4 regions of the Levilactobacillus yiduensis genome follow, and region 4 is predicted to be linked to each of the others. Evidence: riboswitches for the same ligand, from Rfam matches in the RefSeq annotation. Region 4 holds a riboswitch; each other region holds the start of a gene.
The links. Region 4 has a riboswitch for thiamine pyrophosphate ahead of thiM (hydroxyethylthiazole kinase). Riboswitches for the same ligand answer to the same signal wherever they lie in the genome.

Region 1 (4,184 bases), on a different contig from region 4:
ACAAGGCCGTCACATGGGGATTCAACCCAAATAACGTGCTCGCGGCCACCCCGGAGATCCCCCACAAGATGCAGGCCACGCTGGCGAGTAAGACCCCGCGTAAATGATGTTGTGGCGTCATGACCGCGCCACCTTGATTTCTGCAAATGCTTGTAACATAGTCATTTCCCTCTCACTCTTAAATTCACAAAGCAAGATTCATTATAACAAATCTAATCGTCAATCCCGGCCGACTCAGGGAAATTTCACCAAGTTCTTAGGGTGAAGCGCTTTCTCATTGCCGCTCAAAAAGGCCCCCGTCACGACAGTTGTCGTTGGGAGGCCCGATTCACTCTTTATTTTTTCGGCCGCACGACCGCAATGAAGTCGGCAAGGCCTTGGGGATCAGTCAACTGGCGGTTGCATTGCGCACTGTCGCGGCAAATGTAATTGCCGTTACGCGTGTAGCTTCCCAGTCCCGAGCGCTTGGTCGTCGAGACGAATAGCGACACGTTGCCAATCGTGTGGCAAATGCTGCAGACGCCCTTGACCACTTGTGGGGCGAGGTCGCCTTGAATGCCGATCAGCCGATCCTGATACGGCGCCACCAGGTATTTCTTCTGGTTACCGCCGTCGTTCCAACCCAGATACGTGAGCTGGTGTAAGTTCAAAGTCGCCCATTCCGGCTGTTTGAGCTTCTTCACCTTACGAAATAGCTTGCTTAACTGCTTGGTCGACAATTCCGGAAATGGTACCACTAGGGGTTCTAGCAACGGCACAATCTCAGCTGCGGCCTTACGGGTCAACCGATCCGGCTGCAGGCGCGTCAAGAATTCTTGCACGGCTGGTTCGGCCAGCGGCACTAAGGGCTTGATGCGCTCCAGTGTCGTATCCCGAACGACGCGGCGCATGTGCTTGTCATTTACCGAAAGATAGGCGCTCACTAAGGCGTCGATCTGTTGTCTGATATAACTATATTCGTAGGCGGTGATTGTCGGTTTCATGTTTATTTTTTCCTTTCAGATTCAAACCTGACACTTCTCTGAAAGGTCTTGCAGAAAAGTGTCCCTAACTAGCAGCACTTTTCCGTACAAATAACGATGCCATCATCGTCGATCATCTCCTTGCATTCAGCCATTTTAGCTGAAGTGTTAGTAGTATACCGCAATCACACGGTCTTGCGCAAGAAAAAGAGGCCTCGCGTACACGAAGCCCCTACTCTCAGCTTTCGAACCTCCTGTCATCTCGATTTGATGGTAGTCGTCTGACATGGTCCGTTAATTTTCTCTCAAAGCTGAGATTTCCCAAGCCACGTTATGCCCCGTGACTTTGGGTCTATTTTACGATAACTCCTGACAACTTCTGTGCTTGAGGCCCCAGTTAGCTTAGCGAGTAAATTAAGAGGTGCGACCTGTGTTGGTGTGAATTGTCTGGTGGCGGTGCGGCTCATAGCGGGGACTGGCCACCTACCGTCCGCCAAATATGGGTCGGAGCGCGGTGGGCGGACTCTCGGCTACTGGTGTGCTTGCCAATAATAATCGATTTATCCTTCAATCGTTTGCCGACAGCCTTAAATAAATTGCACATAGTATTGATATTTATTCATAGGTGTTATTTTTATAAAATTATTGATATATCGACGTTTATAAATATCATTATAAAAAGAAAATTTGTGTGCACCAACTGCGAGAATCCCTGTAAATCCAGCACTACCAGTCATATTTCGAAGAATCCCGTACAATTTTAGAAAATTAAGTTGTACCCCGCTTTTCGCCATGCTATACTAAATCCAACTTAAAAAGTTTCTGGGGATACCGTTAAACGGCACGAGAGTAAGTTGTGAACTTTGACCCATTGAACCTGTCAGCTAATACTGGCGTAGGGAGGAACGCACGGATGCTTCATCTGGCGGCAACGACTCCCCAGATGAAGCTTTTTTGTTCAAGAAAGGAGGCTGTTATGGCACGTAAACTCTATCCCTTAGGCAGTCTCGTGATTCTCCTCGTGACTTGGCAACTCGCCGTGACGCTCTTTCAAGCGCCAGCGTTCATTTTGCCCAGTCCCGTTGCCGTCATGCAGGCGCTTCAAGTTGATGCTGGCGGATTACTAGCCAACTCCTGGGTCACGCTTTACGAATCACTGATTGGCCTGGGGATTGCCTGCGCCCTGGCCTTCGTGACGGCGCTGGTCATGGATCGCTGGCAACTAGTCCACCAATCATTTTACCCACTGCTGGTCATCTCACAGACGCTCCCCGTGATGGTTCTGGGCCCGCTACTGAGCCTGTGGTTTGGCTTTGGCATCACGCCCAAGATCATTCTAGTCATCTTGATGAGCTATTTTCCCATTATCGTGGCATTTTCGGAGGCGCTGGGGAAGGTCTCAACCGAACAGATTCGCTTCTTGCAGACCATGGGCGCCAAGAGCTGGCAGGTCTATCGCATTCTCAAGATTCCCCAAGGCATGCAAGGCTTCTTCGCTGGCCTACGCATTGCCGCCACATATTGCGTCAGCGGCGCCATCATCGGAGAATGGCTCAGTGCCGAAGCCGGCCTGGGCTACTACATGATTCGGGTGAAGAACGGCTACCAAATCGACAAGGTCTTCGCCGCCATTTTCTGCGTCATCATATTAAGCCTGGCCCTCAATGGGGTCACGCAAGTCCTACAAAAAGGCTACTATCGCCTATTAATCCAAGGGAGAAAATCATGAAATTATCCAAGCTCTGGCTTCTCGTTCCTGTACTGCTATCGCTTACGGCCTGTGGCAACAGCCAAGACAAGGCCGCTAATTCCAAATCAGCTAAGAAATTGACCAACATTTCCATCGTGTTAGATTACGTCCCCAATACCAACCACACCGGTCTGTACGTGGCCAAGGACAAGGGCTATTTCAAGGATGCCGGTCTGAACGTGAAAATCATCGAGCCCGGTGACAACGCGACTAGCATTGGAATGGTCGGCGCCAACAAGGCCCAATTTGGCGTGAGCTACCAAGAAGATGTGACTTACGCCCACGCCGACGGTAAGAATATTCCAGTCAAGGCGATTGGGACGATTTTAAAGCACAACACGTCCGGCTTCGTCTCCAAGGCCAACAGTGGCATCACCTCACCCAAGGACTTCGCGAACAAGACCTACGCCGGCTGGCAAACACCGAGTGAAGAGGCCGTACTGAAAGCCGTCATGCGTAACGCTGGCGTTAATCCGAAATCCCTGAAGATTGTGGGCGCGACTGGCGACGGTCCCAAGAGTCTGGGAAAGAAAAACGACATTCAGTGGTGGTTCCAAGGCTGGGACGTGATTCGCGCCAAAAATGACGGTATCAAGGTCAATTACATGCCACTACGCAAGTTGGACAAGCGGCTAGACTACTACACACCGGTCATCATCACGAACAACACCCAGCTACAAAAGAATGACAAGATCGTCAAAGCCTTTATGGCGGCCACGAAGAAGGGCTACCAAGATGCCATCGCTCATCCCAAGGCTGACGCACAAATCCTGCACAAGTACGCCAAGGACAGTGACCTCAGTTTCTTAGAGGACTCGCAAGCCTTCCTGTCCGCCAACTACACGGATAACGCTACGAAATGGGGCCAAATGGATGCCAAAGTTTGGGACAACTACACGGGCTTCATGAAAGAATATGGCCTGATCAAGAAGGCCATCCCCGCCAAGACGCTCTACACCAACCAATACGTCGGTGACTAGCCATGACCATCACGCTTGAACACGTTGCCCTTACGCTAGACGACTTAGAGATCTTACGCGACGTGACCGCCACGATTGCGGACAACAGCTTCGTTTCGCTGATTGCACCCAGCGGCGCCGGCAAGTCGACCCTCTTGAAATTATTGACGGGCTTATTGACGCCGACCGCGGGAACGCTAACCGTGGCAAACCAGCCCATTACTGGGTTGAACACCACGTTCAGTTACCTGCCGCAAACGGACATGTTGTTGCCCTGGTATGACGTGGACCAAAATATCACGTTGTACCAGCGCATCAATCATCTCCCTATCGACCACGACCGCGTGACGGAACTGTTGACGCTGTTTGGCCTGGTGGACTACCGCCATTTTCTGCCCCATCAGTTATCTGGTGGCATGCGGCAACGGGTCGCCCTGTTGCGGACCATGTTGAACCCGGCGGACTACCGCTTGTTAGACGAGCCGTTCGGCGCACTGGACGCCATGACGCGGG
Region 2 (4,184 bases), on a different contig from region 4:
TTGCTGGCCACTACTCAGGGAGTAAATAACCTGGTCGACGTGGTTGGCGAGGTGCAGCTGGGTCAAGAGGTCCTGCACCCGTTCCGGTGTGAAGTAGGTCTGGTTGCCGAACTTCTGTGACAACGCCAGTTCCTCGGCCACGGTCACGTTGAGAAATTGGGCGCTGGCCGACTGGAACATCAGGCCGACCTGCCGCGCGTACCGTTTCCGAGAGAGCTTGTGAATGTCTTGTCCATCGTAGGTGATGCGGCCTTGGTAGTTGCCCAGCCGTACCAGGGCACGAAACAGCGTGGATTTGCCACTGCCGTTAGGGCCAGTGATCAGGGTCGCTTGGTGAGCAAACAACGACAGATCCTGTGGCTGTAATAACTGGCGTTGCGCGTGCCCCAGGGCCAGTTGCGTCCCCTGCAGGCTGACGGTGAGGTCGTCTGCGGGCAAGGCCACGTGGGTCAGCCGGAGCTTGTCGGGGGTAAAGGCGGCAAAGCGAGCCTGGGTGGCAGCGGGCGACAACAGGGTCAGTTTACCCGTGTCCAACACGGCCAAGTGGTCCACCCAGCGGTCGTAATTACTCAGATCGTGGTCGGCCAAAATGATGGTCTTGCCGCGTTGCGTACACAACGTGACCAGCTTTTCCAGCAGGGCCAGCCGAGTGGGCGGGTCGATGCTAGCGAAGGGTTCGTCTAGCAAGATGACGTCGCTGTCCATGGCAACGATGATGGCCAGCGCGACCTTCTGTTGTTCGCCGCCGGAGAGTTGCATCAGCTGGCGGTCGCGGAGGTCGGTGATGCCGATGAAGTCCAGCGCAGCCGTGACCTTAGCGGGGATGGCCGCGGGATCGACCTGCTGATTTTCCAGAGCGAACCGTAGCTCGTTGACCACGGTGTCCATGGTGAACTGCGTGCTGGGTTCTTGGAAGAGCATGGCAACGGTCGCGGCACGTTTTGCCGGCGCAATCTGCGCCAACGGCTGGCCATCAAAGGTGATGGCTCCGGCGTCGGGGAGTGGGGTGAGTCCCGCAATCAGCTTGAGTAAGGTGGACTTCCCACCACCGGACACCCCGGTCAGCAGGGAAAATTTGCCGCTGGGAAAGGTCACGTCGAGGTCATCCAAGACCGGCTGCGTGCGTTTGGGATAGGTAAATGTAAGTGCATGAACGGTTACAGTGGCCACGAAAATTCCTCCAATGTGAAACAGGGTTGGTAAAAATAAGGGTAATACATAGATTGTTTACGTTAGCGGTTTCAATTGCGTGGTGATGGGCATTGGCTGAAAAACGGTGCCAACGACCATCGCCAGTTGTGCGAGTAATCTGGTGCGAGCGGGTAGACTCTTGTCTACTGAGGTGATTACTAAACGACAATTCGTTTGGTCCTTAGTGTTGTCTGGCTTTACAGTTGGCTTGGGACAGCGTATAGCTACCAATCGTAGCCGAGAGTGAAGTGAAATCTGGGCTCAGCCGGGGAATTTAGGGGCGATTTTTGCCGCTAAATTGGTGACTTTGAGACGTGATTTTCGGCTCAAAGCAAGGTCCGAGACCGTTCTTTGGCTCGGACCGTCCTCCCCCAGCGTTCCAGCCTAGAATTTCACGTAACGGCAGGCGGCAGCAGTCTCAAGCTACTTAGTGCTGACGTTAGGTAAGACGTGGGCGCGGGCCAGCAGGTTGGTGATCAGCTTGGTCAGCACGCCACCGAAGAGGAAGACGGAAGCACAACGAACCACGAACAAGAGAATCAAGAAGCCGGGATGATAAGCAGCGTAACCACTCCGGAACAGGTCCCAAGCAAAGGTCACAATGGCGGTCGTCAGGCAACTGATGGATAGACTGGCCCAGTTGTAACGCTTGTAGCCAGTGGCGGCGAAGCCAATCTCGGCGCCAATCCCTTGAACCGCACCAGAAATTAAGGTGCTGGCTCCCCAGATGCCGCCTAGAAACATTTCAACCACAGCACCTAGGAACTCGCCAAGTGTGGCGGACCCAGGAATCCGGATGATGAATCCGGCCAAAGGGCCAGCCATGACCCAGATACCTAGTAGAATTTCATTTGCCAAGGGTTGCAGTCCAAACGGGGCCAGTGCGGCCGCTAGAATCGTGTAGACAGGATTAATGATCCAGAAAATAACACCCATAAAAATTGCGAGAATCGTTACCAGAATAATATCGCGGATATGCCAACTTTTCATAAAATGAAGCCTCCTATGAGAGTATTGACGGGGGTGCCCAACGAATAAAAAATCCCCCACTAAAGTTACTTAGTAGGGGTTCATTGATAGCACAAAAGTACGCATTCCCTTCGCTGGTGTTAACCAGAGCAGGTTCAATGGGTTTGATCTCAGCCGCGAGGCACCCCAGTCGTATTTGATTACCCTTAGCGTAACCAATTTAGCGGGTAAATGCAACCGTGACTGGAAATTATTGTGGCCAGTCATTGAGTTGTTCAGGATGGAAACGTTTTTTACAATTCAGTTACAAAGCCAGCCGAAGACATCTAAAGCGGTGAACGTGGCTATCGTGGTTAGGGGAGGCGTGCTATTCTATATAGTTAGTTAGATTAATTATTAAAGGATAGGAAGTATTGAATTTATGAGAAATTTACATCTCAGTCACTGGGCCATGGCAGTTGGCATGCTGGTCGCGCTGGGCGGTACGGCCACAACCACGGTGCCCGCCGAAGCTGCGGCTTATCACACCGTTAGCACTAAGAAAATCAAGAAGACGGCCTATCACAAGAAACACAGTAGCGGGGCCATCTACAATAAAGCGCACACCAAAAAGGTCAGCAGCTTAACGACCCATCCCCACACCACGTGGTACGCCACCAAGCAGGCCACGCTGAAACACGGCAAGTCCACCGGTATTTACCTGTACGTGCAGAATAGTAAGCACAGTGTGAAGGGCTGGATTTGGCACGGCTACCTGAAGAAGGGCAAGGCACCATTTGTCTTGACCAAGGCCAAGGCGGCGGTCGCCATGGACGCCAAGACGGGGAAGGTCGTCTGGTCCAAGCACGCCAACACCGCGCGGCCCATCGCTTCCGTCACTAAAATCATGACATTGTACCTGACACTGAAGAAAATCGATGGCAAGAAGAGTCGCTGGAATCACAAGGTCAAGATTACCAGCCGCGGATTGGTGTCGATGAGTCGGAGCGCCGATTGTGGCGGTTTTCATTTTAAATTAAATCACCGCTACACTGTTAAACAGCTGTATTACGCGGCCTTCCTGGATTCATCGAACAACGCCGCGATTGCCCTGGGCAAATGGGTCAGCGGCAGTAATAGCAAGTTTGTCCGGAAGATGAACGCCCAAGCCAAGTCTTGGAAACTGGGCAGGGCCCACTTTGTCTCGGCATCGGGTCTGGAAAATAGTGACCTGCGGCGCTTCGGCTATGCTTATGGCAAGGCCAACACCAACAAGGTCTCCGCCAAGGACGTGGCGTTGATGGCGCGGCACCTGATAACGGCCTATCCCCGCGTCTTAAAGGACGGCAAGATTGGCTCGATGAAGGTGAACGGCCAAGTTTGTCACAACTACAACAACCTCTTGAAGGGGCGCAAATACTACCGCGCTTCTTTGAAGGTCGACGGCTTGAAGACGGGCTACACGCCAAGCGCGGGCTACTGCTTCGTGGGTACCGGCCACAAGACGGGCAAACACCGCGTCATCACAGTGGTTTTGCATGACATCAACGAGTTCACGGAGACGCGGTCGTTGATGGAACATGCTTACCGGCTGAGTAGTATGAGCAACTAGTTCTGCTATGGGGAACGCCCCCAATTAAAGGGCGGGTGATAACCCGTTCAGCAGCAGTGCACGTGAAACAGGTCAATTGAATCGGTAAACGCGGAATGTCAGGGCGAAAGTAAGGTCCTGGCATTTTTGTGCTTAGGGAAAATTGGCAGATACTTGGCTAGTGTGATAGTGGTGAGACGAATACCGGGCTATCAGCAATGAAGCTGACTGTTTTCTGTGTAGCCGGGAGTTCGCTAGAGATGAGTTCAGCTGTGGGAGTTTTTTTAGCAGCTTGCTGGTTAGAAAACTGGCAAGTTGGAGACGTGGGTTATCTGCTCCAACTTGAGGTCCAAGACCGATTTTTGGCTTGGGCCGTCCACCCTCAGCGTTCCAGCTCATCTCTAGCGAACGGTAAGGCGGCCAGTACCACCCGTGTTGCCGGTTCAATTTCAGA
Region 3 (4,184 bases), on a different contig from region 4:
GTCATGCCCCTGGTGGCGCTGGGGTATTCCAATAAGGAAGTCGCGGCCAAGCTCAACATCACCACGAAGACGGTTGAGGCCCATAAGGCCAGCATTATGCGCAAATTGGAACTGAATTCTCACGTGGATCTGGTACGGTATGCAATTCATCATAAGCTAATTGAATTTTAGAGACACGACAGCGTCCGGGAGAGATTCCCAGACGCTGTTTGAGCAAGATAAGCAAGCCAGCAAGTGAACCCAGCTGCTAGGGGTGAGAACAGCTGGTTGGTTCAGTATACCAGACTGTCAACCGTTTGTGGGGTGCGTTAACTAGTAACCTGGTTGGGGGTTAATTGGTCTCTGGGGTTAGCGATTTGACGAAAAGGGGCTTGATTACCTGGCGTTCCTAGCGTGAATAGCCATAAAAATGGCAATAAAAAATGATGGCGGCCGTTAAAAGTCGTCATCATTTTGTTAATTAGCTCATATATAACGTATATTGTAAATGAGGCGTGCCGGCAGTCAGACTGCCGCTCAGCTTCACGTCCAGGAGGTACGTTTTGGCGTGATGAGCGTCCAGAGCCTGCTCAATCGTTTGGACCAGTTGGACACCCAATTGACCCTTCCCCGTGGTCTCTAAGGTTGCGTCGCCCTTCTTCGGATCGATCAATTTGGCCAGGTGTAAGACGTTGTCCTGGCTGGCATCCGAGATGGTCGTAGGGTCGAGACCCTTGATGCGGACCAGGTTGATGACAGCGGCGTAAGACATTTGTGCCGGTGTCAGGTCGTTGGACCGGTAGTAGTCGAACATCATGGCCAACTGGTTATTGTAGTCGTAGCCATCTTTTTGGAGCTTAGTGATCATGAAGTTTTTCAACGTTCTGTCATCGCCGTTGGTCAATTGCGACGACAATTTTAGCCCATCAGTTGTGAGTTGTTGGCGCCGGTAAGTCCCGGATTGTAAGAAGCCGTGCCAGACCCAACCAGCCGTTCGCTTATTCTTGCTGACCACGTAATAGTAGCGGGCCTTATGGGTGCCGTGAATGAACAGCGCCGTTTGTTTGACGACCCAGGTCGTGTGCGGATAATTCTTGAGATTATGTAGCTTGCGTGAGTGCGACCAGTTCCAAATGGTATGTGATTGGCTGTTCTTGTTGTGGTAGTACATCGGACCGGTCTGAAACGTGATGTGGTCGGCCATCGTGTAGCGACTGGCGTGTGCCGTGGCTGGTAAAATAAGACCGCAAAACAGTGTGGCGGCCGTGATGGTAACAATCTTTTTAATCATCGAATCCCCTCCGCCACTTAGTATACCAGACCGAAAACAATTCGGCGGAATAATCGCATAAACTGCGAATCAGTACAGCATATTATGAGTTGCAATTGCCGGCCAGACCCGGTATAGTTGGGCACAACTAAAAAAGACACTAGGGGTGCCAGTGTGGCTGAGATGGACCAAGTCCAATCCCTTCGAACCTGTTGAGTTCATACTCGCGTAGGAAAGTGGTCGGTCTACTGGGTCATCAGGAAAGCCGTCGTCGTGGGGAACGGGGACTTTTTTGGTAAATCTAAGTAGGGATGTGGGTATTATGTCGAAGAAAGTCTATCCGATGACGCTGACCGCCATGTTGGTGGCCTTAGCGGTAATCGGTGGGAGTGCCTTTTCATTTGCCATTGGGGTGGCCAAAGTCGCGCCAGTGCAACACTTGATCGATGTCGTAAGCGGGGTCTTACTGGGACCGTGGTGGGCCTTGGCCCAGGCCTTCTTGACCTCGGTGATTCGTAATATCATGGGAACCGGGACCGTTTTGGCCTTTCCGGGTAGTATGATTGGGGCCTTTTTAAGTGGCTGGCTGTTCCAGCGAACAGGTAAGTTACTGGCCGCTGCGCTGGGTGAGCTGGTGGGGTCTGGCATCTTAGGGGCCTTTGTAGCCTATCCCGTGGCGGCTTGGCTGATGGGGACAACGGGGGCAATCTGGTTGTTCCTGCCGAGCTTCTTTATGAGTGCGCTGGTCGGCGTGATTATCGGCTACGCGTTACTGAAGGCCATGTGGCCAACCGTAATCGCACCGCGGTTGCACAAATTGCAGGGCAAATAAAAACGCGTGCGTAGCGGCGATTGCCGTTACGTACACGTAGGATGCTCTCGTTTATTTTGCCAATAGATGCGCGCTCATCTTGGTCTGAAACTGTAATTGATAGGACTTACCAGCTTGCGCGATGAAGCGGTGACCAGCTCGTTTAGTCCCATATTTTTGTAGCGTGACGGTTTTTCCGGTCCGCTGCAGCTTGGTGTAAGACCAGGTCTTGTCCAATCGATCATAGGCTCGCAGCCGATATTGCTTCCCGGTTTTCCGGTAGGCTAAGCGATTGCCGCCATAGTCGTGATTGCCGTAGTCGTACATGACGTACAGCCACTTGGGCGTGAGAATCATGGCGTTATTCGTGACGGTCGTGTCGTGGCCCTTTCGTTGGACCCGCGGCTTGGCGTACCACACGCCGCGCATGACTTTAGGCGTCCCCGTGGTCCATTTCGCTGCCTGCGCCGTGGTGGTGCCGCTGACGCCGATGGCCAGACCTAAAGCCAGGATGGTACCTGTTAGTAATTTGTGCAAATTAATCCCCTCCGATAGTGCCAGTATATCAAATTTTTCACGTAACCGGTACCATCGACGAATGGTGGTAGCCATTTTCTAGCAAAAGTTCTAAACTTTTGTTAGGAGGGATTTGCGAAGTGAAAGAGCAAGCAACATTATCCAAGAAAACCATTTTATTGATGGCGGTGGTGACCGGGGTCATCGTCGCCAATCTGAACTTTATTCAACCGATTGAAAACCTGATTGCCGCAGACTTTAATTTGTCTAAGGCCGTCGTTGGGATGCTGGCGATGGTCACACAACTGGGTTATGCATTTGGTCTGTTACTGATTGTCCCCTTGGGAGATATTTTTGACCGCTATCATCTGATTCAGTTCATGATGGTACTGTCGATTGGATCCTTATTACTGGCCCATTGGGCGCCGAACGCCGGCATCTTTGCCGTGGCGACGGCGCTGGTGGGGATCACCTCGGTGGCACCACAGATCATCATCCCCTATGCCGGGTATTTAGCCCCTGGCCTGCAGCGGGGCAAGGTGCTGGGCATCGTGCTCAGTGGGCTACTGACGGGGATCTTGTTGTCACGGTCCTTCAGTGGTTTACTAGGGAGCATCATGCCGTGGCAAGACATTTACTTGGTTGCAGCGGCCATCGACCTGATCTTCCTGATCGTCGTTCACTTTCAATTACCCCATGACGAACGAGGTCATCAGGATTTGAAATACTGGCCGGTCATTCGGACGCTCCCCAAGTTATTCGCGACCCAGCGGCCTTTACGTGGGGCAGCCATCAACGGCTTTTGCATGTTTGGCATGTCCAACGTGCTCTGGTCCACGTTAGCCTTTTACTTGGCGGCACAATACCATCTAGGTAGTAACGTTGCCGGGTTGCTGGGACTATTGGGTATCGCCGGCGTTTTGGCGGCTCCCGTGATTGGGACCATGGTCGATCAACGCTCCCCACGGTTGACGGTGGGGCTGGGGATGCTCTTTTCCGGTGTCGCCTTCGTGATCTTTTGGCTGATTGGCCACTGGATTGGCGGTCTGATCATCGGCATCGTCTTGCTGGACCTGGGAACCCAATTCAGTCAAGTCTCCTGCCAAGCCATCGTCCAATCCTTGAATCGCCAGCAGAGTAGCCGTAACAACTCTGTCTTCATGTTCAGCTACTTTTTAGGTGGGTCCATTGGCACGTTGTCGGCCACCTGGGCGTGGAGTCACGCCGGTTGGCTAGGCGTCTGTGGCGTTGCGGTCGTCTTCTTACTTATCGCGATTGCCGGCCACCTGATCATCGGTGAACCGAAACACTTAGCTACTGATTGAACGAAACTCGTCGCATAGTCGGCGGGTTTTTCTTTTGAGTAAAAGTTGACACGGTGTCACCCACGTGCTAAACTACAGGCATCGATTAAAGTGACACCGTGTCACTCTCGGAACGAAAAGGAGCGAAAACCCATGCCAACCCAGACATTTGACCATTTAAATGCAGAGAAAAAAGACCGCGTGATGGCGGCCCTACTACAAGAATTTTCAGCACACAGCCTAGCCGACGCCCAGGTGGCGCGAATCGTTTCAGCCGCTGGCATTGCCCGTGGCGCGTTTTATA
Region 4 (4,184 bases):
CGAATTGTTCGTCGATCAGCTTTTGCGGCAAGGCCATAAAGTCCTGCACGCCCAGTGTATTTTGCGCGGTTACCGCGACGATAACGGCCGTGGCGAAGACGTTGCGCTCCTGCATCGTCTTCAGGTCAGCCATCACGCCGGCCCCGCCACCGCTGTCCGTCCCAGCGATCGTTAAGGTTTGTGGAAATTCATTTGCCATGGTTACCCATCCCTTCTGGTTCTGTTGCATTTTTTGATAACTTTTAAATTGTGTAGAGCTGCTCGCCTACGGCTGCCAGGAGTTCCGCCTGCTATGGGGGACACCTTCAGCCTGAGAAGCGGGCTTCCGGTTCGCTTCAAAGCCTCGCCAAACCCGCGAGTCTTCGAAGTCGCCCCACGCTGTAGGCTGAGAAAAGACCTCAGCCAACACCGTCGACACAGCTGGCTCCACTCCTGGCCTCCTCCGGCTAATACTTGTGACATTCAGCAACCAAACGTCAGCCCATTGTCTGACCACCAGCGTTGCCGTCTCAAGTAGCCGTTGCAAGCGACCACCACCGGAGCTGTGAGTGGCGCGAAATCTAGGCTCAGCCGGGGAATTTGGCAGCGGTCTGAGCTGACAAATTGGTGACTTTGAGACAGTGGTTTTCTGGCTCAAAGCAAGCGCCGAGACCGCCCTTTGGCTCGGGGCGTCCTCCCCCAGCGTTCCAGCCTAGATTTCGCGCCGCGGCAGGCGGCCAGTTTCCACAATATGCGGAACCCCTGGCAGCCGCAGGCATCTGGTTTCCGCCATTTACACGGTAGGTGACCACCAGTCTTATTCGAAAGCGGCAATGCCTTCGATTTCGGCGACGGTGGCGGTTTGGAGCTTGTCGAGGAGCTTCATGATGAACGTGCCGGCACCCAGGTTTGGCGTGGCGTCTGCGACCAATTGACCGATGGCGGCGAAGACCAGACAAGCCGTTTGGGCCGCCTCGAAGTAGTCATCGGTGACTGCGCAGAAGGCCGCCACGATGCTGGATAGCATGTCACCCGAACCGACGTGGACCTGGAACAATTTCGTTCCGTTCAAGACCTTGACCACCCGTTCGCCGTCCGTGATGACGTCGGTGGGACCGGAGAGGATGACCACGCACTTTAATTTCTGCGCGCAAGCCTTGGCGATGGCCGCCAGATCCCCGGAACCTTCGCCGGCGTCGATGCCCTTCGCTTGCCAGTCGACACCGGCCAGCGCCGCGATTTCGCCCGCGTTACCCCGAATCACGTCGGGATGGAAATCAGCCAACAGGCCGGTCGCCATTTGCATCCGGTATTTGACCGCGCCAACCGCCACCGGGTCGATGACCAGTGGCCGGTGTTGGCGGTTCGCCGACTGACCCACCGCGCGGATCTGGGTGACCTGCGTGGCCGTGACAGCGCCCAGGTTCAGGCACACTGCCCCCGCCAAGCCAACCATTTCGTCCGCTTCGGCCACTTCCTCAGACATGATGGGCGACGCGCCAATCGCGTTGATACCGTTGGCCACGTCTTGGACGGTCACGAAATTAGAAACGTTAAAGACGATCGGGTTTTGCGCCCGCAATTCATCGAGCAAAGTCACTTTCATTGGTGAAATCCTCCCTTGTACTATCTAATTCAGGCCAGCCTACCAGGTATGTGCGCTCGCATTTCTAACAGCCACCTAACTAATTGCGCGGCTGGGACCATGTGAGCGCTTTACATTTGGACAAAATAAAAACGGGAACCGCCTCACGATCAGTGAACCGGTGGCCCGTTGTTGGTGCCACGACACGTTCCCTTCGCAAGTCTGAACTTGACAGGTTCCAAGGGATCACGGTCACCCGTATCTCAGCCCAATCGTGGACACCCCTAGTGTTCTGGTTAAGTTAAGTATAACAGGTTTTCCAGGCATGGCAATGATTCTCGGATTAGCGGGCAAACCGTTCAGCCGCCTCACCAATCACCTGCCACAGGTGGTCGATCATCTTGTCCGACAAGAACCGCCGGGCCACTAAGATCTGACTGCCAGAACCCGCGTGATACCGAGTCTTGGGCCGCCGTGACAGCGCCGCCCGGTCGACCAACCGCGCAATGACACGCGGCTTGCTGGAGAACTGCTTGACCACGGTCAAAATGGCTGCGGCGCGGTCAGCCGTTGGTTTGTACGGCCCCTGCCCCGAGGTCGTGCGTAAATGCTCGGCGGCAATGTCAGCCCACTCGGATTGAATGGCTCCCGGTTCAATGACGACCGTCTGAATGCCCAGCGGCTCAAGCTCCAGGCGCAGGGCGTCCGAGAGACCCTCCAGCGCAAATTTTGACGCCACGTACCAGCTGGCCAGCGGTTGGGCGACCTTGCCGTCTACGGACGTGATGTTGATGATGCGGCCGCTGTGTTGTTGGCGCATCATGGGCAACACGGACTGAATCAGCCGCGCGGCCCCAAAGAGGTTCACGTCAAATTGGTCGCGGGCCTGGTCCATCGGCACATCTTCTAGGGCCCCCATCAAACCATAACCAGCATTGTTGACCAAAATGTCGACCCGTCCCGTTTCACTAACGATGCGGTCCACCACATTTTCCACGCTAATCGGGTCGGTCACGTCTAGGGCTAACGTCGTGATGCCCAAGTCGTCTAGGTCATTCATACGACTGACCCGCCGCGCGCCCGCGTAAACGATGACGCCGTTGCGGTGCAGGCTCCGTGCAATGGCGTTGCCGATGCCAGACGAGGCTCCGGTGACCAGCGCTACTTTTCTATGTGTCATACATATCCCTCCCAATTCGGTTCTACTGTCTTGTCTAAAACGCTTTGTCTCTAGAATAGCGAATTCCCGTAAGCGATTGCAATTAATCTGGCAAATTAGTGCTAACGTCGTTGTCTATCCGCCGTAGCCGGCCCGGGACTCCCACCCTATGGGGAGCGCTTCCAGCCTGAGGAGCGGTCTTCCAGCTCATTTGTGAGCCTCACCAAACCCGTGAGTCTCCCAAACGTCCCGTGCCGTAAGACCGGAAACCCACCGGCCTAACGCCACCGACACAGGGTTCCGTCCCGGGCCGGCTACGGCTCACAACAACATCGCCCACTATTTACCAGCTAGCTGCTTACTGTGCGTCACCACCACGTTTCTTTCTGAGACTTGTCCTCACAGCTGGTGATTGTCGTTTAGCCTTGCCAGCCAGACGCAGAATCCCGTGACAAGGGTGTTAGGTCGGCGTCTTCTGCCGGCCTTACAGCCTGGGACGACTTTGAGATGGCCGGGTTTGGGACAGCTCAAAGCGAGGCCAAAGACCGCTCCTCAGGCTTTGACCGGTCCCCATGGGATGGCCGCGTCTGGCTGGCAAGGCGGAATAAACAGCTAAATCACCAGCTGTTTGCGGTCGTTGTAGAAGCCGCGGTAGGCCCAGTAGCACGCCAGCACCGAGCCAATGCTGGTGGCCGACATCAGCATGAACGTGACCATAATCTGATATTTGATGGCCCGCACCGGGTCGACGCCGGCAAAGATTAATCCGGACATCATCCCCGGCAGACTCACGATACCGACCGTCTTGGCAGAGTCGATCGTCGGCTGCATCCCCGTCTTGATACTGTCCCGTAAAATTTCCTTGGACGCATCCTTCAAATCCGCGCCCAACGCTAATTTTTCCAACACCGCCTGCCGTTCCTGCTTGAACTGGGCATTGAGGTTGCGGTAACACAGGCCAATGGCAACCATTGAATTGGACGCAATCATCCCGGAGATTGGAATCATTTGCGACGGGATGAATTTAATCGCGCCCGCCAGCATCAAAACGCCCAGGGTGACGCCTGTGCTAATGAGGATGGCACCAATGGAAATCGGCAGGGCCCGCGGAATACCGTTGCTTCGCTGTTTCGCGTTATACCCGGCGTTAAAAATAATAATTAAAATTAAAATCGTGGTCAGCCAGATATTATCGACGCGAAACACGTATTTCAACAGATACCCAACCACAAATAGCTGGACGACGGCCCGGATGACACCAATGATCATGTCGCGGTCGATGCCTAATTTTTCCTTCCAGCCAATTGCCAGCGCAATGACGACTAGGCCCAGCGCCAACAGTAAAGATTGATTGTTCACAGCTAAATTCATGCGTTGCCTCCTACGATGCGGCCGTCCTTGACTGTGATCAGTCGTTTGGCCGCGTCGATTTCTGCTTGATCATGGGTGATGGCAATAATC

Region 1: another riboswitch for thiamine pyrophosphate. It lies ahead of NGM66_RS03520 (ABC transporter permease); the one in region 4 lies ahead of thiM (hydroxyethylthiazole kinase).
Region 2: another riboswitch for thiamine pyrophosphate. It lies ahead of NGM66_RS00135 (ECF transporter S component); the one in region 4 lies ahead of thiM (hydroxyethylthiazole kinase).
Region 3: another riboswitch for thiamine pyrophosphate. It lies ahead of thiW (energy coupling factor transporter S component ThiW); the one in region 4 lies ahead of thiM (hydroxyethylthiazole kinase).

The regions. Positions count from the first base shown of each region.
Region 1 covers NZ_JAMXAZ010000004.1:54,533-58,716, forward strand. Annotated here, with positions in the region: gene NGM66_RS03510 (DMT family transporter) at 1-121, opposite strand, end outside; gene NGM66_RS03515 (FusB/FusC family EF-G-binding protein) at 336-983, opposite strand; TPP riboswitch at 1,776-1,881, shown strand; gene NGM66_RS03520 (ABC transporter permease) at 1,939-2,691, shown strand; gene NGM66_RS03525 (ABC transporter substrate-binding protein) at 2,688-3,692, shown strand; gene NGM66_RS03530 (ABC transporter ATP-binding protein) at 3,695-4,184, shown strand, end outside.
Region 2 covers NZ_JAMXAZ010000001.1:23,951-28,134, reverse strand. Annotated here, with positions in the region: gene NGM66_RS00140 (ABC transporter ATP-binding protein) at 1-1,170, opposite strand, end outside; gene NGM66_RS00135 (ECF transporter S component) at 1,615-2,181, opposite strand; TPP riboswitch at 2,269-2,359, opposite strand; gene NGM66_RS00130 (D-alanyl-D-alanine carboxypeptidase family protein) at 2,582-3,751, shown strand.
Region 3 covers NZ_JAMXAZ010000016.1:28,239-32,422, forward strand. Annotated here, with positions in the region: gene NGM66_RS09515 (response regulator) at 1-171, shown strand, start outside; gene NGM66_RS09520 (hypothetical protein) at 461-1,270, opposite strand; TPP riboswitch at 1,402-1,501, shown strand; gene thiW (energy coupling factor transporter S component ThiW) at 1,572-2,081, shown strand; gene NGM66_RS09530 (hypothetical protein) at 2,133-2,672, opposite strand; gene NGM66_RS09535 (MFS transporter) at 2,717-3,901, shown strand; gene NGM66_RS09540 (TetR/AcrR family transcriptional regulator) at 4,034-4,184, shown strand, end outside.
Region 4 covers NZ_JAMXAZ010000017.1:36,184-40,367, reverse strand. Annotated here, with positions in the region: gene thiD (bifunctional hydroxymethylpyrimidine kinase/phosphomethylpyrimidine kinase) at 1-199, opposite strand, end outside; gene thiM (hydroxyethylthiazole kinase) at 797-1,585, opposite strand; TPP riboswitch at 1,756-1,860, opposite strand; gene NGM66_RS09855 (oxidoreductase) at 1,908-2,744, opposite strand; gene NGM66_RS09850 (ABC transporter permease) at 3,336-4,094, opposite strand; gene NGM66_RS09845 (ABC transporter ATP-binding protein) at 4,091-4,184, opposite strand, start outside.